DNA from 3 places in the Aerococcus tenax genome. Region 2 is predicted to be linked to each of the others. Evidence: predicted binding sites of a transcription regulator. Region 2 holds the regulator's gene; each other region holds the start of a gene.
The links. Region 2 encodes CtsR, which represses protease genes until heat stress. Its sites were predicted from a motif close to TTGGTCAAAAAAGGTCAAANA; they were not measured.

Region 1 (8,190 bases), 930 kb from region 2:
AGCACGGGAACCTTGATCGGTGGCATAGCCTTATCTCAGGTTCAATCTTTTAACTTTGATAAAGCTTTTATAGGAATGAATGGCATTGATCTTGATACAGGATATACCACACCTGACATTGAGGAAGCACAAATTAAGAAGGCGGCAATTGACCATAGTCGTTACCGTTATATCTTGGCTGATGCAAGTAAATTTGACCAAAGTACTTTCTGTCACGTCTGTGACTTAGACCGAGCTATTTTATTAACTAATGAGAGCAATTCAAAATATGAAAACTATATGAAAATTATGGAGGTATCTCAATGATTTATACCATTACCTTTAATCCCGCTGTGGATTTAGTAATGCAAGTTGATGATATAAAATTAGGTGACCTAAACCGCTCCCATGAAGACCACTATGTGGCAGGCGGTAAAGGGATTAATGCATCAGTCGTCTTCCAGCGTTTAGGTAAGGAAAATATTGCCACTGGTTTTATTGGTGGATTTTCCGGTCAATTCATTATTGATGAGTTAGAAGCTGAAGGGGTCAATACCCATTTTATTGAACTCGACCAGCCTACTCGGATTAATGTGAAGCTCAAAGGCCCACAAGAAACCGAAATTAATGCCCAAGGACCAAGAGTCGATGCTGATAAATTCCAAGAATTAATGACTTACTTGAATGAAGAACTGACAGAAAATGATACTGTCTTTCTAGCAGGAAATGCCGCTCCTGGATTGGATGAGGAAGCTTATATCCGTATTGCTAAATTATGCTTAGAAAAAAAAGTTAATTTTGTTTTAGATTCTAATAAGCAATTATTAAAAGCCTGTTTAGAATATAAACCTTTTATTATTAAACCAAACCGTGAAGAACTTGGTGAACTATTCGAAACTCAGATTGAGTCAGACGCTGATTTAATAAAATATGCCAAGGCCTTACAGGAAGCTGGGGCTTTAAATGTTTTGGTATCTCTGGGTGGCGACGGGAGTTTATTGCTTACTGAAAGAGGGGATATCTACCGGGCCAATGTGCCTACAGGAAAGGTTATAAATTCTGTAGGAGCTGGCGATTCCATGTTGTCGGGCTTTATAAGTGCTTACGTTGAAAGTAAGGACTATGCCGAATCATTAAAAATCGCTGCAGCTACTGGGTCAGGAACAGCCTTTTCCGTTGGCATTACGACGAAAGACTTAGTTGAAGAATTAGTTGATCAAATTGTTGTTAAGAAAGAAAATTAAAAAGGAGGATTCAAAGCAATGAAATTATCTGATTTATTTGTCAAAGAGGCTATGGATCTCAACTTACAAACTGAAAGTAAAAAAGATACCCTAGTCCATTTAGCTAAGCGTTTCTCAGATTGTGGAGGCGTCAGTGATGCTGAGGCTTACGTGGAAAAGTTAGAAGCCAGAGAAGCTCAATCCACTACTGGCGTTGGTGATGAGATTGCCATTCCCCATGCCCAACATGAATCAATCAAAGAAGCTGCTATTATTTTTGCTCGGAGCGCAGAAGGAATTGAATGGGAATCCTTTGACGGTCAACCAGCTAAATTAATCTTTATGATTGCTGCTCCAGAAGGGGGCGGTGGGGAACACCTGAAGGCCTTAGCGCAATTATCTAAAGTCTTGTTAAAAGACGGAGTCAAAGATGCTTTATTAAAAGCAGAAAGTCCTGATGAAGTCCTAGAAATTATCAAGGCTCATGATGAAAGTGAAGAAGCAACAGAAGAAACTGGTGAAGCCAAAGCTGCACCAGTTGAAGCGGATAAGACTGATAGTACTGATAATGATGTATATATCGTTGCCGTGACCGCTTGCCCAACTGGGATTGCCCATACCTATATGGCGGAAGAACGCTTGAAAAAAGCCGGACAAGCCGCTGGTTACCGGATTAAGGTTGAAACTAATGGTCAAAGTGGGGTAGAAAACCGCTTAACCAAAAAAGATATTGAAGAAGCGACAGCTGTTATTGTTGCTGCTGACAAACAAGTTGAAATGGCTCGTTTCGATGGCAAACCAATCATTATTGTTCCTGTTGGTGATGGGGTTAACAAAGCTGACCAGTTAGTGGAACGAGCAGCCAATGATAAGCTACCAATCTATCATGCTAAGAAAGACCAAAATGCTGAAGAAGAAGAGAGTTCAGATGGCGAAACATTAGGCCGTTTAGCTTATAAGCACTTAATGAATGGTGTTTCTCATATGTTACCATTCGTTGTTGCTGGTGGTATCTTAATTGCCTTGTCATTCTTCTGGGGCATTACTTCCGCTGATCCAGCTGCTGATGATTACAACCAAATTGCGCAAGCCTTAAATACAGTAGGTAACTTATCCTTTGCCATGATGCTACCTATGTTGGCTGGTTTTATCGGTCATTCCATGGCAGACCGTATCGGTTTAGTTATCGGGGTTATCGGTGGTATCTGTGCGGAACCAAGTAAATTTGCTGCCTTTACTGGGGTTGGAATTTTTGAAAATTCGGTTTCTTCTGGTTTCCTTGGCGCCTTGGTTGCTGGTTTCTTAGCCGGCGGTATTGTTTGGCTATTAGAAAAACTATTTGCCTGGCTACCTAAATCCTTAAACGGGATGAAATCGATCTTCCTATACCCAGTCCTTGGGGTATTGATTATGGGCTTCTTGATGCTCTTTGTGATCAATGGACCAATGGGCGCAGTGATGAACGGCTTAATGAGCCTTATCAATAGTATTCCACCTTCCATGACCATTATCTTAGGTTTTGTGGTTGGAGCGATGATGTCTATCGATATGGGGGGTCCGATTAATAAAGCCGCCTATGTTACTGGTACTGCTTTAGTCACCGCATCAGCTGGTGCAGGATCTAACGTGATGGCAGCCGTAATGTGTGGTGGTATGGTGCCACCATTAGCCATTGGTATCTCTGCTACCTTAAAGAAGAGTCTATGGACTGAAGATGAACGTAATAGTGCTTATGTTAACTATGTCATGGGGGCTGCCTTCATTACTGAAGGTGCGATTCCTTTCGCTGCTAAAGATCCACTACATGTGATTCCACCACTAGCCCTTGGTTCAGGAATTGCTGGAGCCTTAAGTATGTTCTTTGGTTGTGTATCCTATGTTCCTCACGGTGGTGTATTTGCAGTCTTAGCTGGTGGGGTAACTAATGGTCTAATGTACTTACTTGCATGGTTAATCGGCGGACTTATCGGTGGCCTACTCCTTAATGTCTCTTTAAGTCGCGCTAAATCGAGCGATAAAACTCAAAAAGCTGAATAATTTAAATGAGTCCTTGTGTCCTAGCACAGGGACTTTTTTTATGAAATGCTTAATTTGTTATAAGACTGGTTGGCGCTAGTTTTCATCTATGATATACTTTTATCTATTGAAGATTCTTACCTTCTTAATAACTTTTTTACACAACTCAACTCAGTTATATTTAAGAATCTTTAAGTCGCTGCACGGAATGTGCAGCTTTTTTATATTCTTATGATAGTTGTTATAGATCATTGATGAATACTTTTAAATAAGGCTAAGAACATTGTCATAACAAGCTTTAATTAGTAGAATATAAGGGTCAGCTCATTATGAGTAAAATAGTAGGAGGAATTGCAATGAAGAAATGGATTTTACGATTGATGACCCTATTAGCTGCTTTTACCTTAGTGGCTTGTCAATCAGGCAATACTGATAGTAATAAAACGGTAAAAGTAGGGGTCGTTGGTGAGAAAAATGATGAATGGGACTACTTAAAGGATGAATTGAAGGAAAAGGAAGGCATTGACCTTGAATTGGTAAAATTTACTGATTATCGGATGCCCATTGAAGCCTTAGAGCATAATGAAATTGATATGCATGCTGCCTTAACTGAAATTTATATGGACAATATGAATGAAGAATCTGGTTACCACAACACCACGATTGGATATACCACCCTTAACCCAATGGGAGTCTTCTCCAATAAGATTGAAAGTATCGATCAAGTCAAAGAGGGTGACAAGGTAGCTGTGCCTAATGATGTCTCTAATGAAAGTCGGGCACTGTTATTGCTTCAAGAAGCAGGACTAATTAAGTTAAACCCAGATAAAGGGCTCATGCCAACCGTTGAGGATATCACTGAAAATCCAAAAAATCTGGAATTCATTACCTTAGACTCTAACCAAACAGCTAGTGCCTTAAATGATGTAACGATTTCTTGCATCAATAATGATATGGCTGCCGACGCAGGATTTGTTCCAACTAAAGACTCCATTTATTTAGAAAAGGCGACCGATAGTTCTAAACCTTATTGGAATGTCATTGCTGTTGATGAAAAGAATAAGGATAATGAAACTTATAAGAAGATTGTGAAGTACTACCAAACCCCTGAAGTCGCTAAAATTATTGATGAAAAAAGTAATGGCTCAAGTATTCCAATTTGGGAAAGCCAAAAATAATTAAAAAAGACCTATCCCTAGCTAAGGATTCCCTTAGTTAGGTGATAGGTCATTTTCTTTTAGTTATGCTTAAATGATCAAGTTGCTTGGCGAACTCGGGTTTGGGAGATATTTAGAAAAAATTGCTTAATCTGCTTCTAAGGGACCAAATTAGCAATTCATATATCTTGTTGCATCCTAATACGTGTCTTACAAATTAAAAGAGCAAGGCCCTCCTTGATAGCCTTGCTCTTTTAATTGCTGTTATAAACTAAGTTTTATAAGGGGGAAACCCCTTATTACGTTATTACGCGCCTAGAGGGAATCGAACCCCCATCTCAAGAACCGGAATCTTACGTGATATCCATTACACTATAGGCGCAAGCAATAAATATATTATAGCACAAATAGCATAGTTTTGTTAAGAACTTTCTCGAAAAAAAGTATTGCTGTTATCGATGATTTCTTACTATAATAGCCTCACTTGCAAAATCAGATGAAGGCTAGTAAAAAATCTAGCCTAATACTGTCTGAAAGGCAGTAATGTCAAATTATCATCAATTTTCTCAGTCAAAGGAGCGATAAGTTTATCTATTGACCTATATTGACTATTAAGGTTATAATGATTAGGAAGTTGAAAAAGGAGGAAATTAAATGAATTTAGTACCTACAGTGATTGAACAATCACCTCGTGGCGAACGCGCTTATGATATTTATTCACGCTTATTGAAAGACCGTATTATTATGCTCAGTGGAGAAGTTAATGATGATATGGCAAACAGTGTTATTGCCCAATTACTTTTCTTAGATGCTCAAGATAACGATAAAGATATTTATATTTACATTAATAGTCCAGGGGGATCAGTGACTGCCGGGATGGCAATTTATGACACCATGCAATTTGTTAATGCCGATGTTGTCACCATAGTTACTGGTTTAGCAGCTTCTATGGGCTCAATCCTATTAATTGGCGGCACAAAAGGGAAACGCTATGCCTTACCGCATTCTGAAGTGCTTATTCACCAACCTTTAGGTGGCGTTCAAGGTCAAGCCACTGAAATTGAAATCTCAGCCCGTCATATCTTACAAACCAAGCAAACCTTAAAAGAAATTATTGCTGAACGTTCTGGTCAAGATATCGATAAAGTAGAAAAAGATATGGACCGTGATTACTGGATGACTGCCAAAGAAGCTAAGGACTATGGCATCATTGATGAAATCATGGCTTCTAACCAAGGACTAAAAGGTCAAGAATAATATCTTAAAGCCTTACAAGATATATACAGAATGATTACCGAGTGTAGCTTAAGTAAGTACACTCGGTTTTTATAAAATTTGGATTTTCACTGCAAAATGCTTGCGGCTGCATGATATTCTTGTTATACTACTAGTGTAGAAAAATGAATAGCAGATAGAACTGCTCAAATTTTTTTGCACTATGTTGGTCAAAAAAAGGCATGACGGACAATAAAAGTCCATGCAATAGAAAGTTGAATGTCATGAAAGCCGTTTACAGTAGAATCCTTAAAGTGGTTCCTGAATTGGAAGACCTCTTTAAAAAAAGGATGCAAATTTTACAAATGGTCTTACGCTTTCAACCTATTGGTCGCCAAATTTTGGCGAAGAAGTTAGACATGACTGAGCGACCACTCCGGCGTGAAACAAATATCCTTAAAAAAGAAGGGTTACTAGATTCCACTAGAAATGGAATGGTTATCACCGCTAAGGGTGAGGAAGCTTTAGCTTTTGCTCGTGAAATGCTCCATGAAGATTCTAGTTTATTTGCTAAGGAGCAACGCTTAGAAAAGCAACTAGGCATCGATGAGGTACATATTATTGAGAGTAATCTTGATGAAGAAAATAGTACCTTGGCGCAAATAGGGGTTTTTCTATCTAACTATTTAGCCAATACTTTGCCAGAAGGATACATTACGGTGGCTGTTTCAGGCGGCTCGACAATACTCGAGGTTGCTAAGAGCTTAAACCGTAAAGTCTTAACTAAGAATCGACATTTTACGATTGTTCCTGCCCGTGGTGGCATGGGCGATTCGGTGGCGATTCAGGCAAATACAATTAGTGACCAACTCGCACACCGCTTAAACGGGACCACTAATTCTCTCTACGTTCCTGATGTTCTTACTGAAGAAACGAGAGACTTATTGGTAAAAGAGCCCTCCATTCAAGCAACATTAAATATTTTAAAGCGGACTGATGCTTTATTGTTTAGTGTTGGCGATGCTAGAATCATGGCCCAAAGACGGGGGTTTTCATCAGAATTGATTGATAAAATCCTTGCTAAAGGAGCTATTGGTGAAGCATTCGGGTGTTTTTACACCAAAGAGGGGGAAATAGTTTATCAAATGCCCCGTATTGGTTTACAATTAGATCAAATAAAGGATATTCAATATCCCATTCTAATTGCTGGCGGACGTGCTAAAGCAAAAGCCATTCAAGCTTTTGCAAAACTCGCACCCTTTAATTTTGTCTTAGTGACAGATTTAGGGGTAAGTAATCAGGTTTTAAATGAGGAAACTCATTAAAAATATTTTATTTCCGAAGGAGGAAAATTATTAATATGGTAAAAGTAGGTATTAATGGTTTTGGACGTATCGGACGTTTAGCTTTCCGTCGTATCCAAGATGTTGAAGGTTTAGAAGTAGTTGCAATCAATGATTTAACTGACTCAAAAATGTTAGCTCACTTATTGAAATATGACACCACTCATGGTCGTTTCAATGGTGAAATTGAAGTTTTAGATGACGCCTTCAAAGTAAACGGTAAAGAAGTTAAAGTTATGTCTCATCCAGACCCAGCTGAAATTCCTTGGGGTGACTTAGGTGTAGAAGTTGTTCTTGAAGCTACTGGTTTCTTTGCATCAAAAGAAAAAGCTGAACTACACTTAAAAGGTGGAGCTAAGAAAGTTGTTATTACTGCACCAGGTGGAGCAGATATTCCAACTATCGTTTACAACACCAACCACGAAATCTTAACAGGGGATGAAACTGTTATTTCTGGTGCTTCATGTACCACTAACTGTTTAGCACCTTTAGCAGATGCTTTAAACAAGAGCTTTGGTATTGTTGAAGGTTTAATGTCTACTATCCATGCTTATACAGGGGACCAAAACACCTTGGATGCTCCACACCGTAAGGGAGACTTCCGTCGTGCACGTGCCGCTGCAGAAAACATTATTCCTAACACTACCGGTGCTGCAAAAGCTGTTGGCCAAGTTTTACCAGAATTAAATGGTAAATTAGATGGTTCCGCACAACGTGTACCTGTTAAATCTGGTTCTATTACTGAATTCTTCACCGTTCTTGAAAAGAATGTTACCGTTGAAGAAGTTAACGCTGCTATGAAGGCTGCTTCAAATGAATCCTTCGGTTACAACGAAGATGAAATCGTTTCTTCAGATATTGTAGGTATGACTTATGGTTCCTTATTCGATGCAACCTTAACTAAAGTTATGGACGTTGACGGTAAGCAATTAGTGAAGACTGCTGCATGGTATGACAACGAAATGTCATATACTTCACAATTAGTACGTACCTTAGAATACTTCGCTAAGTTATAATAAACGCTAACGTTTAATAAAAGCGTCTATCCATGTAAAGGCGGGGAGTCAGACGCTCCCTGCCTTTTTTCTAAGTGATAGAAAAAGGAGAAATGAATATGGCAAAAGAAACAGTAAAAGATGTTAATGTCCAAGGTAAAAAGATTTTAATGCGGGTTGACTTCAATGTCCCTATGAAGGATGGAGAAATTACCGATGATAATCGTATGGTCCAAGCCCTACCAACGATTAAATATGTGAT
Region 2 (8,190 bases):
TAGTCAATCACAAATTTATAAGTCTTGCGAATTATTGGATATCGACCATGAAGAAATCGGCCGTTATTTCTTTACTCCTAAAGAAAATAAGGCAGAAACAAATGATAATTAATTATTAAACGAAGAGAGGCTGGGACAAGGGTTCCAGCTTTTTTCTATCTACAATTTTTAAACCAAAACCTCTTACAAGCTAGGGCAAGCGTCCGCTTCTGACGCGCTTGTCGCGCTCTCTCTAAACCTGTTCGCTGACAAAAGTGAACTCCACTTCGGTAATATTTGTCAATCCTCTGCGAGAATTATCGCATATTTCTTCCAGCGTTTCACTTTTTGTCGTCAGCACGCACTCTTTTTGGCTTTAAGGCGCTTTCATTCTTTGTTATACTTGCAGTACAGAAGGCCCATGGGCTGAATAGACAAATGGAGGCGACCAGCATGGAATTGCGCTTAGAAAATATCGAAAAGAGCTTTCAAGATCAAGAAGTCCTCAAGGGGGCGACTTACACTTTTGAAGCGGGTCATATCTACGGACTCTTAGGCCGGAATGGGTCAGGGAAGACCACCCTCTTTCGTATCCTCTATGGGGACTTGGAAAGTGATGGTGGGCAAGCTCAATTAGTTGAGAATGGCCAAGAAAGAGCCATTGAGCCGGAAGACATCGGCATGGTCTTTGCGGAAAATTATTTACCGGACTTTCTCACAGGCTATGAATACATCAAATTTTACATGGATATCCACGCCCCCAAGGATACTTATTCCGTTGATGATTACTTGGACCGCTTGGGCTTTAGTCAAGAGGATCGCCACCGAATTATCAAGGGCTACTCCAGTGGGATGAAGAGTAAGCTGGCCATTCTTTGCCTTTTGATTTCCAAACCTAAAATTATCCTCCTCGATGAACCCCTGACTGCTATTGATGTGATTTCCAGTTTAGAAATTAAGCGCCTCCTCCTTGACCTAGGTAAGGATCATATTATGATCATGTCCACTCATATGATCCAACTGGCCAAGGATATTTGTGATGATATTGTGCTTTTACACCAAGGCCAGTTGCGCCACTTTGAGAGCGCCCTGGAAGATGAGGACTTTGACCAGTCCCTCATTGAAGCCTTGAGCGTGGAGGATGAGGGCCATGACTAACTATCAATTCTTACAGCGGCTCAAAGCCACCCGGTCATTTAATGTTTTCCTCTACTATCTCCAACGCCTTCCCCTGATCGGTAAGTATATTCCCAATCGTTGGTTTGAAGCCAAATATGTCAAGAGTCTGACCACTTGGTTGGGCACAGTGGGGGAAATTTTTAAGCAAATCTTTGGCAAGAGCTTTTATTTTGGGGCCATCTTTCTCCTCGGTTTTATTGGCGACCCCGGGCAGGAAAATACTGTCCGTTTGCTAGCCATCTTTTGTTTCTCTTTAGTCTTAGCGACCTTTTGGGTTAAGTTAATTGACCCCAACCAAACCTTTGACCGGCTTTGTATCTATTACTTAAAGATGAATCCCAAACGCTATTACTTGAATATGACCTTTATGGAAGGCTTGAACTTTGTGATTTTTTACGGGCTAGCCGCGACCATCGCGCTAAAAGCCATGGGCCTCTCCCTTTTTAGTGGGATGAATATGACTCTTTTTTTCCTCGGCTTACGACTCTTAGCCCAAGCCCTCTACCTGAAGCTAGTCAATCCCAAGCACCAAGTCCCTAACCGGCCCTTTACCATCGTGATGATTGCTATGATTTTTGTTTCTGGGGGACTGTTTGTGGGCTTGTCGCTGATGGAAGAAGCTGCTAGCTTCCACTTACCGATTAACTGGCTCTTCCATCCTCTTACGGCGGTCGCTGGAGTGGTCATGGCAGGGATCGGGGCTCATTGGCTAGCCAAATCTGATAAGTACCAGGCCCTGGCCCGGTCAAGCATCAACCATAACAGCATCCGAAACATTAACCAGGCCGTGACTAATGCCCAGTCCGCCAATGTCAAGGTGGAAGCAGAAGATATCAAAGTCTCCGCTACTTCCGACCACTATGACCACTTAAAGGGGATAACTTATATCAATGCCATCTTCTTTGACCGACTGGGCCACCGCTTGAACAAGCAACGCCGGATTATCTTTCTGATCGTTCTTGGCCTCTTTGCCTTAATCAGTGGAGGAATCTTTGTTTACCAATTCTTCTTCCATGGTGACCTAGAGATCAGCCAGGCCGACTTGGAAAAAGCCTACCAGACCTACTTGGTGGTGATGGTGATCTATGCCTGCCTTTTCTTGAATATTGGAGAATCCTTTACCCGTTTTTGCTTTTTCAATATGGACCGCTACTTGATGCACAACAATTATTACCGCAATCCCGACCTCTTAGCGGAGGCCATGGTGATTCGCTTTAAACGCTGTTTCCGTTATAATTTACCTACCTTATTGGTTTTAATGTTAGGGTCCAGTCTGGTCTACTTCCAGTTAGGCGGGCAACGCTTACTGCCATTGGGGATTTTACTTCTTAGTCAAGTAGTTGTGATGGTCTTCTTTACCGTCCATTACCTCTACTTATATTACTGGCTCCAACCCTTTACCGCTAACTTGGAAAGCAAGAGCCCCCTCTATAATATTATCCGGTCCTTGAGCATCTTTATTCCTTACCTGCTCTATATGAATGCTGAATCGATTGGGCCACGGGTGATTTTAGGAATTTACCTCTTTATCATTGCCTATATTATTTTAGGCTATCTCTTGTTGAAATTTATCGGTCCTAAGCGCTTTGTCTTGCGCTAGATGCTTAACCCTGTCTCTTAGTGAAGGCAGGGTCTTTTTTATTTAGGGGAGTTTTTCACTTTGTTGGCTTTAGTTTTATAGGGATCTACTTTATTTAACGATTAATTAAATTTACTTAAAATCTTGGGACTACAAGGGTAGTTATTGTTTGTGCTGGAAGAAAATGATGATATGATAGGGTATTATAAGGAGAGTGAAAACATGGAAACACTTTACAGGATTGTCGGTATCGAAAGCCAAAGCCAATATGATTGGCTGGCCCATCAAATCCAAGACCTTAACCAGGACAAGGGCTTTGCTATTGAATTGGACAAGGATATTGTCCGTTTGCACCGCCAGGAAGAATTACTTTACCTACGTCGCTTTTTAGCCTTTGAACAGTTCTCCCTGGTCGCCCTTGACCCAGCAGAGTTGGAATTAGATAAGGCCAAACAACTTCGTTTTAAGAATACCCAGGAAACGGCCAAGAAGATGCGCATAGTTCTCATCTTAAATGCCTTCTTTACGGTCTTTGAGGCCTTCTTTGGTTGGACCTTAAACAGTGCGGCCATCCTATCTGATGCGGTCCACGACTCGGGCGACGTTCTAGCCATTGCTATTGCCTGGTTCTTTGAAAAGATTTCTGACCGTGAAGCTGATAACCGCTATTCCTACGGTTACCGCCGCTTTTCTTTATTAGGGGGGCTGATTACGGCAGTCTTTCTATTATTCGGATCGGCCTTTATTTTGATTACTTCGATTCCTAAGCTCTTTAATCCTGAACCGGTTCACGTGACGGGAATGTTCTGGGTAGCCATTTTCGCAGTGGTAGTTAATGGTTACTGCTCTTGGATGATGCATAAGGGTCAGTCAGCCAATGAACAATTACTCAACCTCCACCTCCTAGAAGATGTCCTCGGCTGGGTAGCCATCCTGATTCTTTCAGTGGTTTTACGCTTTACCAATTGGTATTTCCTTGACCCACTCTTGTCGATTCTGACTGCGGTTTGGATTATCAGCCAAAGTTTCCCACGTTTTCTGAACATTTCTAAAATTTTCCTCCAAGCGGTTCCTGAAGGCATCGACCCCCAAGTCATTGGTCAACAAATCTTAGCCTTAGATGATGATATTGATGGTTTGTCCCACTTACATATCTGGTCAACTGATGGAGAGCAACATATGGCCAGTGTCACCGTCCTGACTTGTCGCTTAACCGCTGATGAACAAGAAGACCTCAAACAAAAAATCCGCTCCTTAGTGGCAAAATATAATATAAATCATATAACCATTGACACGGTTTACGATCCTGACCACTTTATCCAAAGAGAAAGTAGCCAGCATAACTAGGTCAAAGCCTGATGAGGTCGCTATTAGTGAATTAAATAGTTGACCTCATCCCTTTTTTTGCTTATTATTAAAGTATATTAGTCAAAGTTAGTCAATAATTAGTGAAGGAGGTGAGGACATGAGCAACCGGAATATGTCAGATATTATTGAAGCCTATCTCAAAGAGGTGCTTCAAGATACTGAACGGGTCGAAATCAGACGGAGTGAAATTGCTGACCGCTTTGAGTGCGTGCCTTCACAGATTAATTATGTGATTAATACGCGATTTACCCCCAAGCAAGGCTATCAAGTCGAAAGTAAGCGGGGTGGTGGTGGCTATATCAGAATTATGAAATTGAATATTATCGATGATGCGGACTATATTGATAATATGATTAGCCTAGTAGGGAACGACATTTCCTTGCGCGATGCTGTATCGATTCTCACCAATTTGATGAAGAATGAACTGCTTAGCGAGAGCGAGGCGGCTATCATGCACTCAGCCATTGACAAGCAAGTCATGTCTAATTTCAAATCCCCGGACCGTGTCCGCGCAGTGATACTTAGGAACATGCTAGAACATTTGAAATATCACTAATTACTCCGGTAATTAGAAAAGGAGACAACTATGAAAGACATCTATACTGAAAAAGCCAAGACCGCGATTGGATTTGCCAAAGAAGAAGCTGAATACTTCCGTCATCCAGCCATTGGTAGCGAGCATATGCTTTTGGGCTTATACCGCGAAAGTGAAGGTGTTGCTCATGCCGTCTTAAGCGACTACTTGCCAAGTTATGAGAGTCTTCGCGAAGAGATTGAATTTGTGACCGGCTACGGGACCAGTGATTCAGCCAAGAGCCAGGAAGACTATGTGCAGTTTTCCCCACGCATGCAAGAGGTTTTAAACCAAGCCAAAGACTTGGCCAAGTCTATGCAAGCTTCCTTAATTGGCACGGAACACTTACTACTGGCCCTAATTAATGAGGAAACCCTGGCCAACCGCCTGCTGAAAAATCTCGATATAGATGTTAATCGTTTGCGTAGTGATGTCTATCAGATGCTGGGACAAAAAGAACCGGTCAGAAACCGGACCAAAAAACCGTTGGGTAAGCCAAGCAAAAGCAAGACCCCAACCTTGGACAGTATTGCTAAGGACCTGACCCAAGCCGCTAAGGACGGCAAGTTGGACCCAGTGATCGGCCGCCAGCAAGAAATGCGCCGGCTCATGCAGGTCTTAAGCCGTCGGACCAAGAATAACCCGGTCTTGGTTGGTGAACCTGGGGTCGGTAAGACTGCCATTGTCGAAGCCTTAGCCATCCAAATGAGCCAACAGCAAGTCCCAGAAAACATGCTGGATAAACGACTCATGGTCCTAGATATCGGCTCTTTAGTGGCTGGGACCAAGTACCGCGGAGAATTTGAAGACCGCATGAAGCATTTAATTGAAGAAATTGAAGACCAAGGCAATATTATTCTCTTTATCGATGAAATCCATACCATTATAGGGGCTGGGGGAGCTGAAGGGGCCATTGATGCCTCAAACCTCCTAAAACCTGCCCTAAGCCGGGGACAGGTCCAACTGATCGGGGCTACTACCCTCAACGAATATCAAAAATACATCGAAAAAGATGCCGCCTTGGAAAGACGATTTGCTAAGATTTTAGTCGAAGAACCTAGCCTAGCGGAAACTGAAGAAATCTTGAAAGGGATCCGGCCCGCCTATGAAAAACACCACCAAGTGGCCATTCCTGATGAAAGCATTGAAGCCTGTGTCCGTCTAAGCTCTCGTTACCTGTCGGACCGCTTCTTACCAGACAAGGCTATTGATGTCATGGACGAGGCCGCAGCGACCAAGCGGCTGGACAATCCAGTAGCCAATAGTGGCCGCCGGAAAAAATACCAAATCGAACAGGAATTGAAGCGCCTCAACCAAGAAAAAGAATACCATGTCCGTAACCAGGCCTTTCAAAAGGCGGCCGCGGTCCATGCCCAACAAGCTGAATTAGTCAGAAAACTTAGCCGTTTGGAAGAGAAAGAAGGCGACCAGGACAATCAAGACAGCTACGACTTAAGCTTGACCAGTCATGACGTGCAAAACTTGATCCATTCCTGGACCGGTATCCCAGTCCAAGAACTGAGTCAAAGTGACAATGAACGCTTGATCCACTTGGAAGACCGCCTCCATGACCGGGTCAAGGGACAGGATGAAGCGGTCAATGCAGTGGCCCGGGCTATTAAACGCTCACGCAGCGGCCTAGGCCAAAGAAATCGTCCCATCGGTTCCTTTATGTTCCTGGGCCCAACCGGGGTCGGGAAAACCGAATTAGCCAAGACCTTAGCCGAAACCCTTTTTGGTTCGGAAGAGGCCCTGATTCGTCTAGATATGTCCGAATACATGGAGAAATATTCTTCCAGCCGGATGATCGGTTCAGCACCAGGTTATATTGGCTATGAAGAAGGGGGACAATTGACTGAGAAAATCCGTCAACATCCTTATTCCATTGTCCTCTTCGATGAAATTGAAAAGGCCCATCCCGATGTCTTTGACCTCTTACTTCAAGTCCTTGATGATGGTTATATCACCGATAGTAAGGGTCGGATGGTGGACTTTAGAAATACGGTAGTCATCATGACCTCTAATATTGGGGCCACTGAATTACGGGATGAAAAACTGGTCGGCTTTGGCCAAGATAACCAACAAAAGGACTATCAAACCATGAAGAAGCGGATCTTGGAAGCTTTGAAGAAGACCTTTAGACCGGAGTTTCTTAACCGGGTGGATGAAGTGATTGTCTTCCATGCTCTAAGTCAAGACAACTTGAAAGATATTGTCCGCAAATTTACCGACCAAATTAGCCAACAAGTGGAAGAACAAGGCTTGACCTTGCGCTTTACCAATGGGGCCATTAAGCAATTGGCTAAGGACGGTTATGACCCAGAAATGGGCGCCCGACCAGTTCGCCGCCTCATCCAACGTCAAATTGAAGATGCTCTGAGTGACCTCTTGATTGAAGGAAAGGTCCAAGCTGGGGACAGCCTTCAAGTAGGCAGCCGCCAAGGGACTTTCTACATCCGTACTAAACATGGCGACGGCAGTGAAAGCCAGGCTGACCTGGACAAAGTCGAGGAAAGTCTGTCCCTAGGATAGTCCAAAGAAGACTTTATATCGCTTTTAGTGTATGATAAAGACAAGCTAAAAAAGAGGAGGGTTACTATGGACAAGACAACAAAATTAGTGTTAATTGGTTTAGGAACAGCTGCTGCGATTACAGCCGTTGTTGCCTTAGCAATGTACGAAGAAGACCAAAATCAAACCCTAAGCAAGGCTTGGGACGATGTTTCTAACAAGGCTCAAAAGCAAGGAAAACGTCTAGCAAAACAAGTTGATCAATTGGATTTACCTGAATGGGTAGAACGTTTTGCCTAAAGGCTCACCAGTTAGAGCCTTAAAGAGCTAAAAAGCGAATCCTTTACTTAAAGCGGTGATGACGCGGTCATCCCGCTTTTTTGTTAGGGGGTTAATTTTATTCATGATGAGTATTTCATAAAAATTTTTATTATTAATAAAAGCTTTTTATAAATGGCTCGATCCGTGCTACAATAGATAAAAGTAATTTTTAACACATTGCATTTGACAAACAGTGAAGGAGGAAAAACGATGAAAATTGTTATATTAGGTGCCGGTGGTATGGGTTCCCGTTTTGGGTTAATGTTAAAAAAAGCCGGCAAAGATGTTACCTTACTCGACGGGTGGGATAAAAATATTGAAGCCATTCGTGAACACGGTATCCGTGCCAACTATAACGGAGAAGAGGTCCAAGTGGACATTGATATTTATCCAATTGATGACTTTGATCCGGACTTGAAGGCAGACTTACTGATTGTCTTTACCAAGGCCATGCAATTGGAGGATGCTATCCAAGCAACTCGCTCCATTGTAACAGACCAAACTAAGGTTTTATGTCTGATGAACGGGATTGGTTATGATGATATCCTCCGTAAATATTTTGATGATGAACAAATTGTCTTAGGAAACACCATGTGGACCGCTGGTTTAGAAGGCCCTGGCCGTCCGAAATTATTCGGTAATGGCTATGTTAATCTCCTTAACCTGGGTAAAAGCGAAG
Region 3 (8,190 bases), 1.0 Mb from region 2:
CATAAAGTCGATTGCTGACTCGCGGACATGGTTAAAGCGATAGAAAAGTTCAAGGGACTCGGGCGTGGTTAAGTGAGATTCTCCTTGGTCAACTCCATCATAATAACTTGAGGAAGACAGATAGGCAGTTGGCTCCTTTCCTAAGCTTTTCTGATACAAATCAAGAATCTTAGTTAAATAGAAGGTAGTCGTTGTCTTCCCCTTAGTTCCCGTAATCCCAGTTAGGTGAAAGGCTTGGTAAGGGGCTTGGTAAAAGAAATCCGCAATAATGGGCATGGCTAAACGGATATCTTCCACTTGTATAAGGGGGAGATCCAGGCCATAGTCCTGCTCACTCACATAGGCAATGGCCCCTAAAGCTTGGGCTTGTTCTAAATAAGCAGGCTTAAAGTGAGCTCCCTTGCAGAAGAATAGGGTTCCTTCAGAAACCGCTTTGGAATTGTAACTTAAGTTTTGGACTGACGCCTGGCTCGTTAGCAGCGGACTCTTTAATTGCCCTCGTTCATCAAGTAGGCGACATATCTTTCTTAATGTCTTTTTCATAATTGCCTCACTTTCTCTTCTGAATTTTCATTATACACTAAGTCAACTTTGTTTAACAAGATCAGCCCAATGTCCAGCTACAGAAAAAGCCTGGACAATCTCCAGGCTGTTTGTTAGTCAAATTATTGAATGAGGTCATAAATCTCCATAGCGGCTAGGTCGATATCATCAAATTGAAAAGTTTGATCTACCCCATGCTCGATTAATAGAAAGCTTTCACTTTCACGATCATAGCGCACCATGCATCGTTCCTCGCCCTCTTTTTCAAATCGTCTCACTTCAATATCTGATCCCTCTTCAAGCATGGCCTCAAGTCGAGAAATAATCGCTTTTAGTTGTGAAGCTTGCATTTTCTGTCCCCTTTCATTACTCTTGTTTCATTTTAACAAAAAGTCATGAAATGAAAAGGAAAAATTATTGAAAGGGCCAGATATTTTCGGAAATTTTCTCAAAAAAGCTAGTATCGTCATCTTCCATCTGACTTTCTTGCTTTCTTATTAAAGAAGTATACAAGGCATAGACCCGTTCATAGAAAGTCTGGGCAGAAATTTCCTGCTCTAAACGCTTAAAGGCTTGGCAATTCTCAGAAGCTGATCCTGCTAAGGAAAGTACTGCCTGGCTGAACTGGTCAACCTGGTCAAGTAATTTACCAATCGAAGCTGTCCGGTTTAAGTTAAGTAAATAGTCATTCTTCATAGCCACAATGGGCAAATGATTGCCAATGGCCTCGATAAAAGTAATTCCCTGGGTCTCAGTCACGGATAAATTCACATAAATATCAGCGATTTGATAATAGCCATTAATTTCTTCATGGGGAACCATCCCAGTAAAAATAACTGCATGACTTATCTTGAGTTCTTGGCTAAGGGACATTAGGTGGTCTTTTTCCGGTCCATCACCGACTATCAGTAGTCGAGCCTGGGGGATAAGTTCCAGAAGCTTGGCCATCTGTTGAATTAAACTATCTAAATTCTTCTCTTGGGCAATTCGGTTAACCGTGATAAGAACCAGCTGGTCATCCGCAAGCCCCAGCTCATCCTTTAATTGTTGGCGGTCTGCCTTAGCTAATTGCTTTGTGAAACGGACACCGGACGGTATGACTTCAATCGGGCGCTCAACACCGTATTCCTGTAACACTTGGCGGATCATTTGACTAGGAGCAATAACCGTATTGGCTAATTGACAAAAATAACGGGTATAGGACTTAACCGCCGCCTTAGGCACTAAGTGACCATTTAAGATATAATGCAGGTAATTTTCATACCAGGTGTGATAAGTATGCACAATTGGTAAACGCAAACGGTGGGCCACCATGACGCCAAAAATCCCCATGGTAAACTCGGTATGGGTATGGATGATATCTAAATCTAATTCTTTGGCCTTCTTATAAATCGGTCGCAAAGTTGTCACCGCCACCCGACGTTCTTTAAAAAAGAGAAAGGGAATGGATTCGTACCTAAATATTCCTTCTTCCGCTTGATCCTCTTTCACCTTAGGATCTGTCGTGGTGAAAATATAAACTTGGTGGCCGGCCTTGGTCAATTCTTCTTTTAAGGTCTGAATTGAGCTAGCCACCCCACTAGTTTGTGGAAAATAAGTATCCGTAAAAAAGCCGATCTTCATTTTCCTCTCCCCTCATAATCATCTACTATTAAGCTGTGCAAAGTACTTTTATTTTAGCACAGGTCAGAGTGAATACCAATCCAAGAAAAAAGTGCTGGTATGATTGAATCACTCTCCTTCACTGAAGGCAGTATTCATTACCAGCACTTAATCAGTTTATTCTTTTTAGTCTAACTTAGAAACATAGTCATGAACCATTTCGGCCACTTCTTCTGAACTGGTCTTTTCATTCATGGCTTTGTGAGCTAATTCTTCACACTCCTTAGAATCTAAGCGAGCCATTAAGGAACGCGATTTAAGAATTGAAGTTGCGCTCATAGAGAATTCATCTAAGCCCATACCAACAAGTAGTGGGATAGCAGTTTGGTCACCAGCTACTTCCCCACACATACCGGTCCATTTACCTTCTTTGTGACTAGCTTGAATCACATAGTTAATCAGGCGTAGCACGGCTGGATTATATGGTTGGTAGAGGTAAGAGATATTATTATTCATCCGGTCAGCAGCCATGGTGTATTGGATCAAGTCGTTGGTACCAATACTAAAGAAGTCAACTTCCTTGGCAAATTGATCAGCTAAAACAGCGGCTGCTGGGATTTCAATCATAATCCCCACTTGAATATTGTCAGCGACTTCAACGCCCTCGTCAATTAATTTTTGACGTTCTTCCTCATATAGGGCTTTGGCTTGACGCCATTCTTCTAAAGTGGCTACCATTGGGAACATAATGCTTAATTTTCCATAAGCGGAAGCACGTAGAAGTGCCCGTAATTGGGTCCGGAACATATCCGTTTCTCTTAAGCAAATCCGGATAGCACGGTAACCCAAGAAAGGATTTAGCTCTTCAGGTAAGGGTAAATAAGGGAGTTTCTTATCTCCACCAATATCCATAGTCCGAATAACCACATTCTTACCATTAAGAGATTCTAAAACTTCCTTATAAGCTTCAAATTGTTCTTCTTCAGTTGGGAAGTGGTCTGAATCCATATAGAGGAATTCTGTCCGATAAAGTCCCACACCTTCAGCCCCATTTTCATGGACACCGGGTAAGTCTTTAGGTGAACCGATATTGGCAACAATTTCAAATTGTTTGCCATCTTTGGTTAGAGAATCCGCATCTTTAAGGCTTTCCCATTCAAGTTTTTGTTTTTGATAAGCCTTAGCTTTGTCCTTATAGCTATCAACAGTGGCTTGGTCTGGATTAATTAAAACTTCTCCTTCAAAACCGTCGACAATGACTAAGTCACCATCACTAACCGCTTCAGAAGCAGAAGTGGTCCCAACAACAGCGGCAACTTCTAAGCTACGTGCCATAATTGCCGAGTGGGATGTCCGTCCACCAATATCAGTAACAAATCCTTTAACATATTTGTTTAATTGTGCGGTATCACTCGGAGTTAAATCAGGAGCAATAACAATTGCATCCTCATCAATTAAACTCAAGTTAGGAATTTTGGCGCCGATTAAATGTGCGATGAGGCGGTCGGTAACATCTTTAATATCCGCTGCACGTTCTTGCATATATGGGTTATCTTCCATGGCTTTAAAGATAGCAATAAAGCCATCAGCCGTTTGGCGCACAGCAGTTTGAGCATCAAGATTTTCATCTTTGACTTTTTGTTGGTAAGTCGCAATCATTTCTGGGTCATCTAGCATTTGTAAATGCGCATCAAAAACGCCTGCTTCTTCTTCAGATAGACGTTCTTGCGCAATCACTTTAATCTTAGCGATCTCAATGCGACTATCGTCAATAGCCTTAGTTAAGCGGTCAATTTCCGCATCAGCATCTTCTACTTTTCCTTCTTCAAAGGATAAGTCAGGTTGTTCCAAAAGAAAGGCCTTAGCAATGGCGTAACCATCACTAGCCCCAATTCCTTTCAACTTTTCCATGTTATTCTGACAACCCTTCACTTTTCATGGTTTCTTGGATAGCTGCCATTGCTTCTTCTTCATCTTCACCTTCAACAGAGATGGTTACATCTGCACCTTGGCCTACTCCTAAGGACATTACACCCATGATGGATTTCAAGTTAACAGATTTACCTTTATATTCTAAGTTAATATCAGATTTAAATTTGCTTGCAGTTTGCACAAGTAAGGTTGCTGGACGAGCATGGATACCAGTTTCTGCAGTAATATTAAAGTCTTGAGTTTTCATTATTATAATCTCCTTTTTTAAATCTACGTAATTTGACGACTTTCCCAACTATCGCTTAAAGAAAAGAAAACCGTTACATTAATAATGTACCATTTTTTAGGCATGGTGACAACTACTTAATTAAATTCTCCTTGGCTTTAACATGGGAAAACAAGCTTTATGACTTGAATGTCAAACATGGTCAATGTATAATAACAATTGAAGGTCAATGTTTATCAAAAAGGTATTTTTACAATATATGTATATTAAAAATATTGGCCAATTTCTTAAGAAAGGAGCGTGGCACTATTGAAATGCCAACGTTGTAACCAACGCGAAGCTGCCATTCATATGTATGCGAATATTAATGGACAAAGGCAGGCCATTAACCTTTGCCAACCTTGTTATGCAGAGATAATTCGCAACCAATCTCAAACTGGAAAAAGCAATAATGACAATAATTCATGGGGAAACCTCTATGAGCTACTCAGACAAATGCAAGATAAAGGCCCCCATAATGCTAACGGCCAAGAGCCTCCACACCATCCTAATGATGGCAAAGGAAATAGCTTGTTGGCTAATTATGGAACCAACATGACTGAATTGGCTCGCCAAGGCAAGTACGACCCGGTAATTGGCCGTGACCAAGAAATAAATCGGGTAATCGAAATTCTCAACCGTCGAACCAAAAATAATCCTGTCCTCATCGGAGAAGCTGGTGTAGGTAAGACGGCAGTTGTGGAAGGTTTAGCCCAAAAAATAGTGGCTAAAGAAGTTCCTGAAAAGCTACAAAACAAGGAAGTTATTAGTTTAGATGTGGCCTCCTTAGTCCAAGGTACTGGCGTTCGGGGCCAATTTGAAGAAAAAATGCAAGCCCTGATTAAAGAAGTCAGCTCCAATCAATCAATCATTCTATTTATTGACGAAATCCATGAAATTGTGGGGGCAGGAACAGCCGATAATTCATCAATGGATGCTGGCAACATCTTAAAACCTGCCCTGGCCCGGGGCGAAATGCAATTAGTCGGAGCAACAACCCTAAATGAATTCCGTCGTATCGAAAAAGATGGCGCACTGGCTCGCCGTTTACAACCGGTTCAAGTGGATGAGCCTTCGGTGGAAGAAGCCATCACTATTATCAAGGGTTTAGCCGACCAATACCAAAAATTTCACCATGTTCACTTTACTGACCAAGCCTTAGAAGCAACGGTTACCCTGTCTAATCGTTATATCCAAGACCGGCAATTACCTGATAAGGCCATCGATCTGCTTGATGAAGCGGGCTCCAAGAAAAACTTAACCATTCCCTTCTTGGATAAGGAGGCCTTAGAAGATCAGATTCAAGAATTAGAAAAATTAAAGGAAATGGCTACCGATGCTGAAGACTATGAGAAGGCGGCCTATTACCGCGACCAATTAAAGAAATATAAGGATATGGCCGCTAATAATGAAGCTGTTGTTGAACAAGTCCCAACGATCACCGTCGAAGACATCGAAGAATTAGTGGAATCTAAAACTGGTATCCCCGTTGGCCAGTTACAAGACCAAGAACAAAGCAATTTATTGCAACTTGAGGATGAACTCAAGGAGACAATTATCGGCCAAGATCCTGCTGTCGAAAAAGTATCAGCAGCAATCCGCCGTAACCGTGTGGGCTTCCACCCAGGTAATAAACCCATTGCTTCCTTCCTATTTGTGGGACCAACGGGTGTCGGCAAGACAGAATTAGCCCGTCAGCTTGCTAAGCAACTCTTTGGTAGTGAAGAAGCAATGATCCGCTTTGACATGTCTGAATACATGGAAAAACACAGTGTTTCTAAGATGATCGGTTCACCACCCGGCTATGTCGGCTATGACGAAGCTGGCCAATTAACTGAACAAGTCAGACGGCAACCTTATTCTCTCATTCTCTTAGATGAAGTAGAAAAGGCCCACCCTGATGTCCTCAACCTCTTCCTACAAATCATGGAAGACGGTCGACTTACCGATGCACAAGGTCGAACGGTTTCCTTTAAAGATACCCTTATCATCATGACTTCCAATGCCGGAACGGGTAACGTTGAAGCTAGCGTCGGTTTTGCCGCTAGTCAACAAGGAAAAAACCAATCTGTCTTGGACCAATTGGATAATTACTTTAAACCTGAATTCATGAACCGCTTTGACGGCATCATCGAATTTCAACCGCTGACCAAGGAAGAATTAATTCAAATTGTCGACCACATGCTCACCAACATGAACAAATTACTCAAGGGACAAAAAATCAGCATTGCCATTGACGACCAAGTGAAAGAAGCTATTGTTGAACTAGGCTATGACCCCAAACTGGGTGCCCGCCCATTAAGACGGGTCATCCAAGAACAAATTGAAAACCAAGTCGCGGACCTATACTTAAAAGATCCAAGTGTTTCCTATGTCCACTTTACCGTGGATGATTCTGGCAACATTGTTGTTAATGAGAGTGAAAACAGCCAGGCTCTTGAAGAAACAGAAGTTGATTAATCAAATAAATCATTTTTAAAAGGAGTTGGGGTAAATCCCAACTCCTTTTTGCCTGCCTAATGAATAGGATATTTTTTTAAGTACTAATCCATCAAAGGTTTATACCATTAGCCGCGTGAATAATTAGGAGCTTCCTTAGTGATTTGAACATCATGGGGATGGGATTCCACTAGGCCAGCCGAACTGATGCGGACAAATTGACCATTTTGACGTAAGTCTTCCACATTGTGAGCACCGCAATAGCCCATACCTGACCGTAAGCCGCCCACCATTTGATAAACGATAGCACTAACAGGCCCTTTATAGGAAACTCGGCCTTCGATACCTTCGGGCACCAATTTATTGGCTTCATTCACTTCACCTTGGAAGTAACGGTCGGCCGACCCTTTTTTCATGGCAGCCATACTCCCCATGCCGCGGTAAGTCTTGAAGCGTCTGCCTTGGTAAATTTCCATTTCACCCGGAGCTTCATCAGTACCCGCTAGCATAGATCCTAGCATGACTGCGTGACCACCAGCTGCCAGGGCTTTCACGATGTCTCCAGAATACTTGATGCCCCCATCGGCAATAATGGTTTTACCAAATTCATTAGCTACTTGAGCCGCATCGTAAATGGCGGTTAATTGGGGCATCCCTACCCCAGCGACCACCCGGGTAGTACAAATGGAACCAGGTCCAATCCCTACCTTAACCACGTCCACGCCTGCTTCAAAAAGCGCTCTCGTTCCTTCAGCAGTGGCTACATTACCAGCAATAATAGTGAGATGAGGATAGGATTGACGGACTTCTTTGATCTTATTCAAGACGCCTTGAGAATGACCATGAGCCGTATCAATCACAATAGCATCGACCTCTGCTTCAGCTAAAGCTTGAACCCGACGGAAGGTATCAGAAGTCACTCCCACAGCCGCAGCGCACAATAAACGGCCACTGTCATCCTTAGCCGCATCGGGATAATTTCTTACATTAGCTAAATCCTTAAAAGTAATCAAACCGGACAGATTTCCCGCTTCATCGACTAGGGGAAGCTTTTCAATCCGGTAACTTTGTAAAATTTCTTCAGCCGCTTCTAAACTGGTCCCGACAGGCGCGGTGACTAAATTATCCTTAGTCATATAGTCAGCAATTTTTCGCGAGCTATCAGTAACAAACCGTTTATCACGGTTAGTAATAATCCCCACTAACTTATGGGAGCTTTGACTTTCCACAATAGGAACACCAGAAATGTGGTAAAGGCTCATTAATTCTTCAGCTTCTCTAACGGTACTATCAGGATAAAGATAAAAAGGATTAGTAATCACACCACTTTCTGAGCGTTTAACCTTTCTGACTTCCCCCGCCTGGTCATCAATGGTCATATTTTTATGGATGACACCCATACCGCCTGA

Region 1: the regulator CtsR is predicted to act here: its motif matches at 4,967-4,987, upstream of clpP (ATP-dependent Clp endopeptidase proteolytic subunit ClpP).
Region 3: the regulator CtsR is predicted to act here: its motif matches at 4,492-4,512, upstream of DBT50_RS02835 (ATP-dependent Clp protease ATP-binding subunit).

Annotation. Positions count from the first base shown of each region.
Region 1 covers NZ_CP127382.2:753,833-762,022, forward strand. The annotation lists gene DBT50_RS03575 (DeoR/GlpR family DNA-binding transcription regulator) at 1-306, shown strand, start outside; gene pfkB (1-phosphofructokinase) at 303-1,223, shown strand; gene DBT50_RS03585 (PTS fructose transporter subunit IIABC) at 1,242-3,239, shown strand; gene DBT50_RS03590 (MetQ/NlpA family ABC transporter substrate-binding protein) at 3,575-4,396, shown strand; tRNA gene DBT50_RS03595 (tRNA-Arg) at 4,686-4,757, opposite strand; gene clpP (ATP-dependent Clp endopeptidase proteolytic subunit ClpP) at 5,030-5,632, shown strand; gene DBT50_RS03605 (sugar-binding transcriptional regulator) at 5,875-6,915, shown strand; gene gap (type I glyceraldehyde-3-phosphate dehydrogenase) at 6,951-7,949, shown strand; gene DBT50_RS03615 (phosphoglycerate kinase) at 8,048-8,190, shown strand, end outside.
Region 2 covers NZ_CP127382.2:1,685,872-1,694,061, reverse strand. The annotation lists gene DBT50_RS07930 (DUF739 family protein) at 1-112, shown strand, start outside; gene DBT50_RS07925 (ABC transporter ATP-binding protein) at 433-1,137, shown strand; gene DBT50_RS07920 (hypothetical protein) at 1,130-2,758, shown strand; gene DBT50_RS07915 (cation diffusion facilitator family transporter) at 2,960-4,084, shown strand; gene DBT50_RS07910 (CtsR family transcriptional regulator) at 4,203-4,661, shown strand; gene DBT50_RS07905 (ATP-dependent Clp protease ATP-binding subunit) at 4,692-7,211, shown strand; gene DBT50_RS07900 (hypothetical protein) at 7,278-7,490, shown strand; gene DBT50_RS07895 (2-dehydropantoate 2-reductase) at 7,722-8,190, shown strand, end outside.
Region 3 covers NZ_CP127382.2:627,953-636,142, reverse strand. The annotation lists gene DBT50_RS02860 (Mur ligase family protein) at 1-543, opposite strand, end outside; gene DBT50_RS02855 (YkuJ family protein) at 666-893, opposite strand; gene DBT50_RS02850 (glycosyltransferase) at 958-2,166, opposite strand; gene ptsP (phosphoenolpyruvate--protein phosphotransferase) at 2,332-4,056, opposite strand; gene DBT50_RS02840 (phosphocarrier protein HPr) at 4,058-4,324, opposite strand; gene DBT50_RS02835 (ATP-dependent Clp protease ATP-binding subunit) at 4,613-6,802, shown strand; gene guaB (IMP dehydrogenase) at 6,910-8,190, opposite strand, start outside.